One region of the Lapillicoccus sp. genome, then DNA from elsewhere that is predicted to be linked to it. Evidence: predicted binding sites of a transcription regulator. Region 1 holds the regulator's gene; the other holds the start of a gene.
What was found. Region 1 encodes LexA, which represses DNA repair genes until DNA is damaged. Its sites were predicted from a motif close to TCGAACANNTGTTCGA; they were not measured.
Positions count from the first base shown of each region.

Region 2: ACLL9L_RS10985 (DUF222 domain-containing protein) is a predicted target of LexA. The motif match lies at 1,725-1,740, and genes of this name have one in related genera.

Region 1 covers NZ_JBKJPP010000205.1:15,187-20,359, forward strand. Annotated here, with positions in the region: gene ACLL9L_RS16940 (alpha/beta hydrolase) at 1-1,690, opposite strand, end outside; gene ACLL9L_RS16945 (hypothetical protein) at 1,725-2,024, opposite strand; gene ACLL9L_RS16950 (LysM peptidoglycan-binding domain-containing protein) at 2,256-2,636, opposite strand; gene lexA (transcriptional repressor LexA) at 2,938-3,684, shown strand; gene ACLL9L_RS16960 (Sir2 family NAD-dependent protein deacetylase) at 3,730-4,638, opposite strand; gene ACLL9L_RS16965 (hypothetical protein) at 4,670-4,804, opposite strand.
Region 2 covers NZ_JBKJPP010000127.1:24,763-29,935, reverse strand. Annotated here, with positions in the region: gene ACLL9L_RS10990 (SNF2-related protein) at 1-61, opposite strand, end outside; gene ACLL9L_RS10985 (DUF222 domain-containing protein) at 233-1,666, opposite strand; gene ACLL9L_RS10980 (hypothetical protein) at 1,820-2,023, opposite strand; gene ACLL9L_RS10975 (SDR family oxidoreductase) at 2,247-3,080, opposite strand; gene ACLL9L_RS10970 (SDR family NAD(P)-dependent oxidoreductase) at 3,124-3,789, opposite strand; gene ACLL9L_RS10965 (isocitrate lyase/phosphoenolpyruvate mutase family protein) at 3,845-4,621, shown strand; gene ACLL9L_RS10960 (globin domain-containing protein) at 4,637-5,173, opposite strand, start outside.

The sequences.
Region 1 (5,173 bases):
TCGACCCCGGCTTGAGGTATTCGCTGTGCCCACTCGACGCGGCGCCCCGGGTCCCGTCCGGCAGCGTCGTCGACACGGTGGACAGGACGTCCGCACCCGGCATCCGGTCGGGATCCGGTCCGAACCGGCCCAGGTCGGCAACGACGTCGTCCCCGGCTTCGAGGACGTGGACGCGCCCGGGAGGCAGGTGCAGCGACGCGAGGTCGGTCACCCCGAGCCCCGGTGAGCCGAAGGTCACGAGGTCGTCGACCCCGGTGTTGGCCCCGGCGAGGGCCATCCCTGCGGTTGGTGAACCGTAGGAATGGGCCCAGATCGTCAGCTGCGCCTGGTTGCTCCGTGCGCCTCGTGACGCGTCGAGTCCGTTGACGAAGGCGGCCAGGTGCGGGGCCCCGGCCTGCGCCGCACGGGGCAGCAGGACCGAGCGGTCCGGCTCGGTGATGTCGTCCCACTGCGGGGCCTCGTATCCCATCCACGTCACGGCAGCCACGTCCCGGCCGTCTCCGGAGACTCTGGACTGGCGTCGGGCAAGATCGCTCATCTCGCCCATGGTGGCGTCATACCTGCGGATGTCGCCCTCCACCGAGGTCGTGAGGCCCCCCACGAACACCGCGACGTGCCCGGCACGGTCCAGATCTCCGACGGTGACTGCCGCCGTGACCAGTCGTCCAGAGGGATCCATGAGGATGAGCTGTCGCGTTCGACCATCCTGTTGCGAGAGAACGCTTTTGATGGCCCGTACGGCCGCGAGTTGGGCCTCCAGCCGACTGGACGCCGCCGCCTTGGCGGTCCTTGCGGCGACCACTGGGAGGAGTGGCAGGAGTGGCAGGGTCGGGAGCAGTGCCAGGGCCGGCAGGAGTGGAAGGGCCGGTTCGATCAGGGTCCGCAGACGCTGCTGCACGCCGACGAGCCACACCTCGGCCCGGTCGAGGAGCACGCGGTTGGCCCGGTCCCGCGCCCAGGCCGGCACCCCGTCCGTCGGTCCGACGCGCTCAGGGTGCTCAGCGATGACCGCATCGCGCTCGGACGGGGTCAGCAGGATCCACCACGCTGCGCTGTCCCACGGCGTCCACCCCGGGCCGCCGAGTCCGGGCGGCACGCTGCTCGGGCCCGCGCCGGCGCCTCCCCCCGGCGACAGGCTGAGCGGCGCCGGAGCTCTCCCACCGGACGCCGCGACGGCCCCGCTCAGGGCGGCCACCAGACTCGCGTGGAGGCTGGCGTCCACGTCACCGGCTCGCGCGATCAACTGCTCGACGTCGTCGCGCACCTCCCAGCGCGCCCGCTCCCGAGTCGACGACAGTTGTTGTGCCGCGGTGGGATCCGCCGGGATCGGCCACCCGGGCACCTCCACGACCTCGCCACAGTGCGTGATCGTCAGCCCGTGCGTGCCTGCCACCTCGTCGGCGAGCTCGACGAGCCTGGCGATCGCGGCAACCTGCTCAGCGGCCCGGTCCAACGCCGACGCGGTGGCGACGACGGCGGCCACGACCCGCGTGTGCTCATCCCTCAGCTCGGTATGCCGTGCTGCCGCTGCCTCCGCCGCTTCCCCGTCCCAGCAACCACCCCCGCGGGGGCTGACGACGAGCAGGCTGGCGAGCGCCTCCAGCCGCCGCTGGTTGGCTGCCACCGAGCGGGCGCACTCTCCCAGCACGTCGGCCCGCCAGAGCCGCAGCTGACCGTAGGTGAGCCTCACGGCAGTCGGTCCTCGGCAGACAGCGAGCAGCAGGTCACGACTCCGCTCCGCCTCCGGACAGTGAGGCGCGCACGGATGTCTCGCTCACGGCATAGGACGTGCTGGCAGTGGTGAGCCGCGCCGCCTGGAGCGAAGCCGCCTCGCTGAGCCCGACGATCAACGCCGCCCACTGCCTGCCGAGTGAGGGGATGCTGTCGGCGCTGTTGCTGCCCGGCAGCGCCAGCCCCAATACGGCGAGATCTGCCTCAAGGTCGCAGGCCGCAACAGCATTCGCAGCAGCAGCGATCGGACGGACCAGCACGCCAATCTCGTCCGGATCGACGGTGAAGAACATGTCCCCTCCCCACATCGGTCAAGGATCCGAGCCTAGGCAGGACGCAGCAGTGGCCCGGCACTTGTCCACAGGTCCAGCCGGTGACGAACGCCCGAACGCCGCCCACGGCGTTGGTGGGCGGCGTTCGTCCTCTCGCGAGGTCGGCAACCAGGGGGTCGAGGCCTGGCAGCCGTCAGGGGAGCCGGATCGAGGTCCAGCGGGGTCGACGCGGACGTCGACCGTTCCGAGGCCTCAGCCGGGCGACGGGATGGCCAGCTCCTGGCCGGCATGGACCTGGCTGCTGTTGAGGTGGTTGGCGAGCTGGATCTGCGCGACACCCTCGGATACCGGCAGCTGCGGCAGTTCGGCCGCCGCCACCTGGGACAGGGTCTGGCCAGCGTCGACGGTGACCCGGTGATCGATCGACGCTCCGGCGGCGCCGACCCCGAGGATGGTGAGCGCGAGGAGAGTGACGATGGCGACCGTGCTGGCGGTGACGAGCAGCCGCCCGAACCGGGTGACCTTGACCGCGGGCCGCGCGACGGCCGAGCTGCCGCGTGGCACGAGGTGGAGGGCGGGTCGGCCCGGGCGCACCTCGAGCGGGGCGACCTCCCATGCAACGGCTGCACTCATGATGTCCTCCATCTCGTCGACCCCGGGGACGGGGACGGTTGGTGCGACGGCCCGAAGGTGGCGGTCCGGCGAGCGGTCCATCGAACGGATGTACGATGGAACGCTTGGACAATGTGTAGCACGGGTGTTCGAGAAAGTCGAGACACGCCTCGAACATATGTTTGGAACGGACGTTCGATACACGTAGGCTGTCCTCATGTCCGGTAGTCCATCACCGGGGTCTGACATGGCATCTGACCTGCGCAAACAACAGGACGCCGGCCGTGCAGTGACGACAGCGACGACGAAGGAGTTGGGACACATGGCAGTCCACGAGATGCCGGAGCGCGGCCAGGGCGACGGTCTGACCGTCCGCCAGCGGCGGGTGCTCGAGGTGATCCGCAACTCCGTGGACCGTCGCGGCTATCCGCCCAGCCTGCGCGAGATCGGTGAGGACGTCGGCCTGACCAGTCCCAGCAGCGTCGCCCACCAGCTCTCGGCGCTGGAACGCAAGGGCTACCTGCGCCGCGATCCCCACCGCCCCCGCGCCATCGAGGTCGTCTCTCCCGACGCCGCCGCCGGCGAGCGCGGCTACCGCTCCGGCGACAGTGGCACCAGCGAGATCTTCGACAGCACGGGTCAGCTCAGCACGGGCCAGCTCGACACCGAGACCGACTCCGGCAACACGCGTCCCGAGGCCGCCTACGTGCCGGTGGTCGGGCGGATCGCTGCCGGCGGTCCGATCCTGGCCGAGGAGGTCGTCGAGGACGTCTTCCCGTTGCCGAGGCAGATCGTCGGAGAGGGCTCGCTCTTCCTGCTCAAGGTCGTCGGCGAGTCGATGATCGACGCGGCCATCTGCGACGGTGACTGGGTCGTCGTGCGACAGCAGCCGACGGCCGACAACGGGGACATCGTCGCGGCGATGCTCGACAACGAGGCCACCGTCAAGACGTTCAAGCGGACCAACGGCAAGGTGTGGCTGATGCCGCACAACCCCGACTACTCGCCCATCGACGGTGACCACGCGACGATCCTCGGCAAGGTCACCGCGGTCCTGCGTCGCATCTGAGCCCGCCACATCCGAGCACCCCACACCTGAGGACCGGGTGCCGACTCAGCCGTCGACGCCTCTTACGCCCTCGCTGGCCAGCTCGGCGACGAGGGCGTGCAGCGTCTCGCCCAGCGGCGTGTGCATCCGCACCGTGGCCTCCGCGTCACCTCGCGTGGGGCTGGAGGTGACGATGGCGACCGGTATGCCGTCGCGAGCGGCCCGTCGCACGAACCGGTAGCCGCTCATCACCGCCAGCGACGACCCGAGCACCAGCAGGGACGAGGCCGCCTCGACCAGGGCGAACGACTGCTCCACCTTGGGCCTGGGGACCGACTCACCGAAGAACACCACATCGGGCTTGAGGGTGTCTGCCCCGCAGACGAGGCACAGCTGCAGGACGAAGCTCGTGACCACCTCGTCATCGAGGACGATGTCGCCGTCCGGGCGGATCTGGCTGGAGACCTTGGACCCGTCGGCCACGACGCCCAGGACCCGGTCGGAGAAGCCCGGGTTCGCGAGGGTCATCCGCTCGTCGAGGTCGAGCCGTCCCGTGCGGTCGCCACACGTGAGGCAGACGACGACGTCGAGGCTCCCGTGCAGCTCCACGACGTCGCGAGCCCCGCCCGCCTGGTGCAGCCCGTCGACGTTCTGGGTGATGATGCCGTCGAGGACGCCGAGCTGCTGGAGGCGGGCGACGGCGCGGTGACCGACGTTGGGCTCGGCGCGTGAGAAGCGTTGCCAGCCGATGAAACTGCGCGCCCAGTAGCGCTGGCGGGCGGCCGTGGATCCGGTGAACTCGGAGTACTGCATCGGGGTCACCCGTCGTGTCCCGTCCGGCCCGCGGTAGTCCGGGATCCCCGACTCGGTCGACAGACCGGCCCCGGAGAGCACGACGACGCTCCCGCGGCGCACGAGGTCGGTCAGCGCCGACGGCTCGGTGGGGGTCGCGGGTTGCGGGGCGCTCGAGGTCACCGCTCCAGTATCCAATGCCCCCTCCGGGCGCTCAGAACCGGCCGACCACGGTGCGCGGTTCGGAGTCGCGCAGGGCCGCGAGCGCGTATGCCGGGTCGGCCACCTCGTCGTGCGGGAGGCGCGAGGCGCGTCGGCGGCGTTGTCCCGCAACGGAGTCGACCACCACGGGAGCTGCCGGACGAACTGGTCCGCGAGCGCACGGACGGCGGCGTCCTGATGAATGAGCGCGAGGGCCACGCCTTCGAGAGCAGTGCCGGGGTGCGCAGGTTGTGCCACGCCATGGCCCGCATCGGCTCGGCAACCAGCCTCCTCGAAGCCCACCACCCCCGCCTGCGTGGCGTCCTGCTCACCCGGCCAGGTGAGACGGGGGTCGCTCCGCAGCACGGCGATGATCGACCCACCGGAGACGGCACTCACCGTCGGCAGTCCGCCGGGGACCCCAGCTCGTCGAGCCGGCGCAGGGCCCCGAGGTGGAACGGGGCACCCATCGCTGACACCCGCCCGACACCGGATCCGCGTCGGACTCTGAGATCAC
Region 2 (5,173 bases), on a different contig from region 1:
CCGGGCCGGCAATGAGCTCGAGGTCCTCGTCGTCGAGGTCGATGACAGTGTCAACGAGCACCGGTCGGCTGTAGTCCACTCCCACCTCCTCAGCTCTCGACGGGTCTGATGGGGTCTCATCCGGGTCTCTCGGCCTGGACGCCATCGTAGGGCGCGAGGCAGACAGGGCGCGGGTCCGTGCGTGACCTGTGGACGGTGCGGCCCGGATCCTCGACAGGCTCGGGTGGCACGATCAGGCTGCGCGAATGAGCGCCTCGAACGCGGTAACCAGGGCTCCCTCATCGGCCCCACCTGGGATTCCCGGCAGACCAGGACTTCCCGGCATACCTGGCATTCCTTGCGTGTCCAGCAGATCGTGGTCGCCGGATGAATACCGCCCAGGTGGCGCCAACCCGCCAAGGACCAGGACGGGCGGCGCGGTCGACTCATAGCTGTGGCCCGTCGGCGTCGTCGTGCGCACCCGGTGGCGCCCCTGCCCGGTCACGACCTCGCAGCGCCAGCCGGGGAGCTCCTTCGCGTAGTTGCAGCGCGCACACAGGCCCTGGCCGTTGTCGGCCATGGTCTCGCCGCCCTCTGCGCTGGCCCGGACGTGGTCGGTGTGGCAGATCGGCGCATCGCACCACCGGGTGCGGCAGACCTGGTCGCGCGCGACGAGGAACCGCCGCAACAACCCGTCGAAGCTGCGGCGTCGGGAGTCCATCGCGACGAGGGTGCCGTCTGCCGGGGAGGTGAAGAGTCGACGCACCCAGACCCGGGCGACCTCTGCGAGGCGCGCCTGGTCCGGGTCGGCGCTGTGTCCGCCGGCGCGACCGGTGACGAGGTCGCGCGCGAACGCCGCTGGCACCGGACCGAACCCGGGGATCTGGGCGGGGGTGTCGTCACCCTCCAGCGTCCGGTCGGTCATGACGAGCTGGACCTCGAAGGGCACGGCGTCTGCGGTGGTCTGCCCGGTGAGGCGCTGCACGAACGTGTGCGCCATGATCTGGCCCTTTGACCGCTCGTCGCCCAGGGCCTTGGCGCTCGCGGCGGCGGCGGTGAGGGCGGCGTGGACCGCGACCCCCTGCGCCACCGGCAGGAACCCCGTCACCAGCGCCATCGTGTCCGGCGCGGGGCGGATCCTGACCCGGCGGTCCCTGATGGCTCCCCGGACCCGGCGCAGCACCGACTCGGCGTCGAGCTGATATCCGATGGCGCGAGCCCGCCGGGCCAGCTGCGCGTCGCCGAGGTGCGGCATCTCGGCCACGAGCCGGGCGTCGACCTGTCGGCGGTCCGCTGCGCTGAGGACTGCCGTCTCGCGGACCACGATGGTGGCCCGCCACTCGCTGATGGCGCCCGAGGTCAGGGCGGCCATGGTGTGCGGCATCTCCTTGACGAGCGCCTTCGCCAACCCGAGATGCCGGGACCCCTTGACCTTCGAGTCGTGACGGGCCAGGGCGATCTGGTCAGCGACCCCCCGTCCCTGCTGATCGGCAGGAAGTCCGGCGGCGGCCTGCTCCCTTCGCTGCGACGCCTCGAAGTCCACGCTCACCCGAGCCTGCGCCGCAGCCGCCGCACCCTTGAGCCGCTCCAGCAGCCCGAGCTGCGTGATCCGCTGGGTGTCGTCGATGTCGGAATCGAGGTGAGCAAGGCGCCCGACCATGGTCTCCAGCTCGACCGTCGAGAGCATCGACGGTGCGGACGTCCCGGCGGGCGGCTGCCCCGGCGTTCCGTGGGCGACGATGGACTCGAAAATGTGTCCTATTCTACGTCGTGCCGAAGACCGGGGCACGAGGTTGTGCACAGGTCAGTCCGACGGGGGCGCCCGCCCCCGCGCCCCCGCTCAGGGCGACGGCGTGTCCCGTCGGCCGCGCACGCCGCGTAGGACCAGCAGGATCCCGAGCAGGGCAACCACCGGGCCGATCACGGCCCACACGGTCACCCCGGTCATCACGCTGCCCGCGACGTACCCCAGGCCCTGCAATGTCCACAGCACGCCTACCAGCACGAGCAGGACACCGACGGCGACGAGTCCGGGACGTTTCATGGCCCGACCCTAGCCCCGGGGGGACGTTCCTCGAACATGTCGATCCACGCCCGGAGCGACGAGCTCGACGTGGGGCGGCACGGCGTCGAGCCACGCTCTGTATGCCGCGTCGAGGACCCAGAGCTCCGCGTCGACGACACCCGCAAGGCAACGGCGTTGCTCGTCCCGGTCCCCCGGGGATGGGCCCAGACGACGTGGCTCGGGGCACCCGCACACGATAGGCCTACGACGCGGAGCCGCCGTGGGCCTCGACCGAGACGTGCTGCCACTCGTTCCAGGTCGCGAGCCGGGACTCGTAGTCGGCGGTGGCGATGGCCAGCGGCGCCTCCCCGAAGAAGACCCGCAGCGGGGGGTTGTCGGAGTCCACCAGGGTGAGGATCGGTCCCCTCGTCGCGACCGGGTCACCCGGCGTGCCGCGCCGGCTGGGCCGGTTGGCCGCCTGCTCGCGCACCCCGTCGTATGCCGCGATCGCGGTGGCGTGCTTGGCCGAGCTGCCGCCCCAGTCGGTGGAGTACCCGCCGGGCTCGATGAGGGTGACCTTGATGCCGAAGCCGGCGACCTCCTGGGCCAGCGACTGGCTGAAGCCCTCCAGCGCCCACTTCGACGCGTGGTAGATGCCGACCGTGGGGAACGCCGAGATGCCGCCGATGGAGGAGACCTGGATGATGTGCCCGCTGCCCTGGGCGCGCAGGAACGGCAGCGCGGCCTGGGTGACCCAGAGGGCGCCGAAGAGGTTCGTCTCGATCTGCGCGCGGGACTCGGCCTCGCTGAGCTCCTCGACCATGCCGAACTGGCCGTAGCCGGCGTTGTTCACGACCACGTCGAGGCGGCCGAAGTGCTCATGGGCCTCGGCGACGGCGGCGAAGACGGCGTCGTGGTCGGTCACGTCGAGCGAGAGGGGGAGGATCTTGTCGCCGTGGACGGCCACGAGGTCGTCGAGGCTCGCGGCGGCACGGGCGGTGGCGGCGACGGAGTCACCGCGCTCCAGTGCGGCGATCGCCCACTCCCGACCGAAGCCTCGGGACGTGCCGGTGATGAACCAGGTCTTGGTGCTCATGTCGTTCTCCTTCAGGTGGTGGGGGTTCGGGTGCATCGCCGGGTCAGTCGTCGCTGACCTGGTGGCGGAAGCGGTCGCGCCTGGTGTGCAGGTCCCACAGGTGGCCGGCCAGGACGTCGGGGTCCTTCTCGGTGTCCCCGGCGATGATCCGGCCACCGATGACCAGCTGCGACACCTGGATGCCCTCCTCGCCGAGGACCTCGTTGAGCAGCTGCGCGTATGCCGCCTGGCCGGCGAACGCGACGGAGGTGCCGGTGACGTTGCGGCCGGGTTTGACCGCAGAGCCGCCGTTGACGAACAGGATGGTGCCACGGTTCTCGCCAAGGAAACGCATCCCCGGCAGCACCTGGTGCACCGCCGCGACGGGTCCGTAGATCGAGAACTCGACGGGTCCGACGAGGTCGGCCGGCGTGGTCTCCAGCACCGGGCGCATGAAGTCCTTCTGGGGCAGCGGGCTGTACTGCAGGACCTCGATCGGGCCGAGGGTCTCGCTCACCTGCTCCAGCGCTGCGGCGATGGACGAGGGGTCACGGACGTCGGCGACGAAACCCTCGGCCCGGACGCCGTTCTTGACCAGTTCCGCGGCCAGCGCGTCGACGCGTCCCTGGTGGCGCGCGATGAGGCCGACGGTGAAGCCCTCCGCGCCGAAGCGTCGTGCGACGGCTGCCCCGAGTCCTGGTCCTGCTCCGATGATGGCGATGGATGTCATGAAGGGTCCAAGTCACGGCGACCTCGACGTGTTCCCGGTGGGGTACGTTCTCGTCGTGACCACCAACGCCGAGAAGGCCCGCGAGCTCCTCCGTCTGCACACCGCCCCGGAGCTGCTGCTCCTGGTCAACGTCTGGGACGTCATCACGGCGCGGGTCGTGGCCGACACCCCGGGCACGCGGGCGCTGGCCACCGCCAGCCACTCGATCGCCGCAGCACACGGATACCCCGACGGCGAGCAGATCCCTCGGGACCTGATGATCACGGCCGTCGGCCGCATCGCCGCCGCCGTGGACATCCCGGTCACGGCGGACCTCGAGGCGGGGTACGGCGACGCGGGTGACACGGTGAGTCGCGCCATCGACGTGGGCATCGTCGGCGCCAACCTGGAGGACCAGCTCAAGCCCCTGCCTGACGCGGTCCGGGCCGTCGAGGCCGCGGTCGCCGCCGGTGCGAGTGCCGGGGTGCCGTTCGTCCTCAACGCCCGCACCGACGCCTTCCTCAAGGCGGGCGACAAGGACCCCGAGGCGGTCCTCGCGGACGCCATCGAGCGTGGGCGTGCCTACCTCGGCGCCGGTGCCTCCACCTTCTTCGTGCCGGGCAAGCTCGACGAGCCCACCGTGACCCGTCTGGTGGAGGCACTCGGGCAGCGAAGCGTCAACGTCATCGGCGTGCCCGGGTCGTTGGGCCTGGACACCCTCCAGCGCCTCGGCGTGGCCCGGGTCTCCTACGGGCCCTGGAGCCAGAACGTCGCCCTCACCGCGTTGGCGACGCTGGCCGAGGACGTCTACCGCGGTGGCGGGCTGCCGGAGGGCACCCGCAAGCTGAACTGAGCCCGCTCACCCGCGTCATCCGACGGGCAACGGCTCCGCGTTCTGCGCCGCCCACAGGTCGGGGCCGAAGACCTCGTAGCGGATGTTCGCGGCGGGCACCCCACGCGCCCGCAGGGTCGAACGCACGTGGCGCATGAACGGCAGGGGCCCGCAGGTGAACACCTGGAGCCCCTCGGGCAGGGGCACCTCGGACAGGTCCATGTAGCCCTCGTGCGACCGTCGGTCCGAGAGGTCGACGTGCTCATACCAGGTGTGCGCGGTGAAGTCGTCGAGCTGGCGGCCGACGTGCAACACGATGTCGCGCAGGGCGTGGTCCTGGGCGGTCCGGTCGGCGTGGGCGACGATGACCTGGCGGGTCGGCTGGGTGCGGGCGATGTGCTCGACGATCGGGAGCACGGTGGTGATCCCCGCTCCCGCGCTGGCCAGCAGGAGCGGCGCTTCCGAGTCCTGGACGACGAAGTCCCCGGCGGGGGCGCTGACGTCGAGGAGGTCACCGACCTGTGCCTTGTCCTGCAGGTAGGACGAGACCCGCCCGTCCGGGGCACCGCCCAC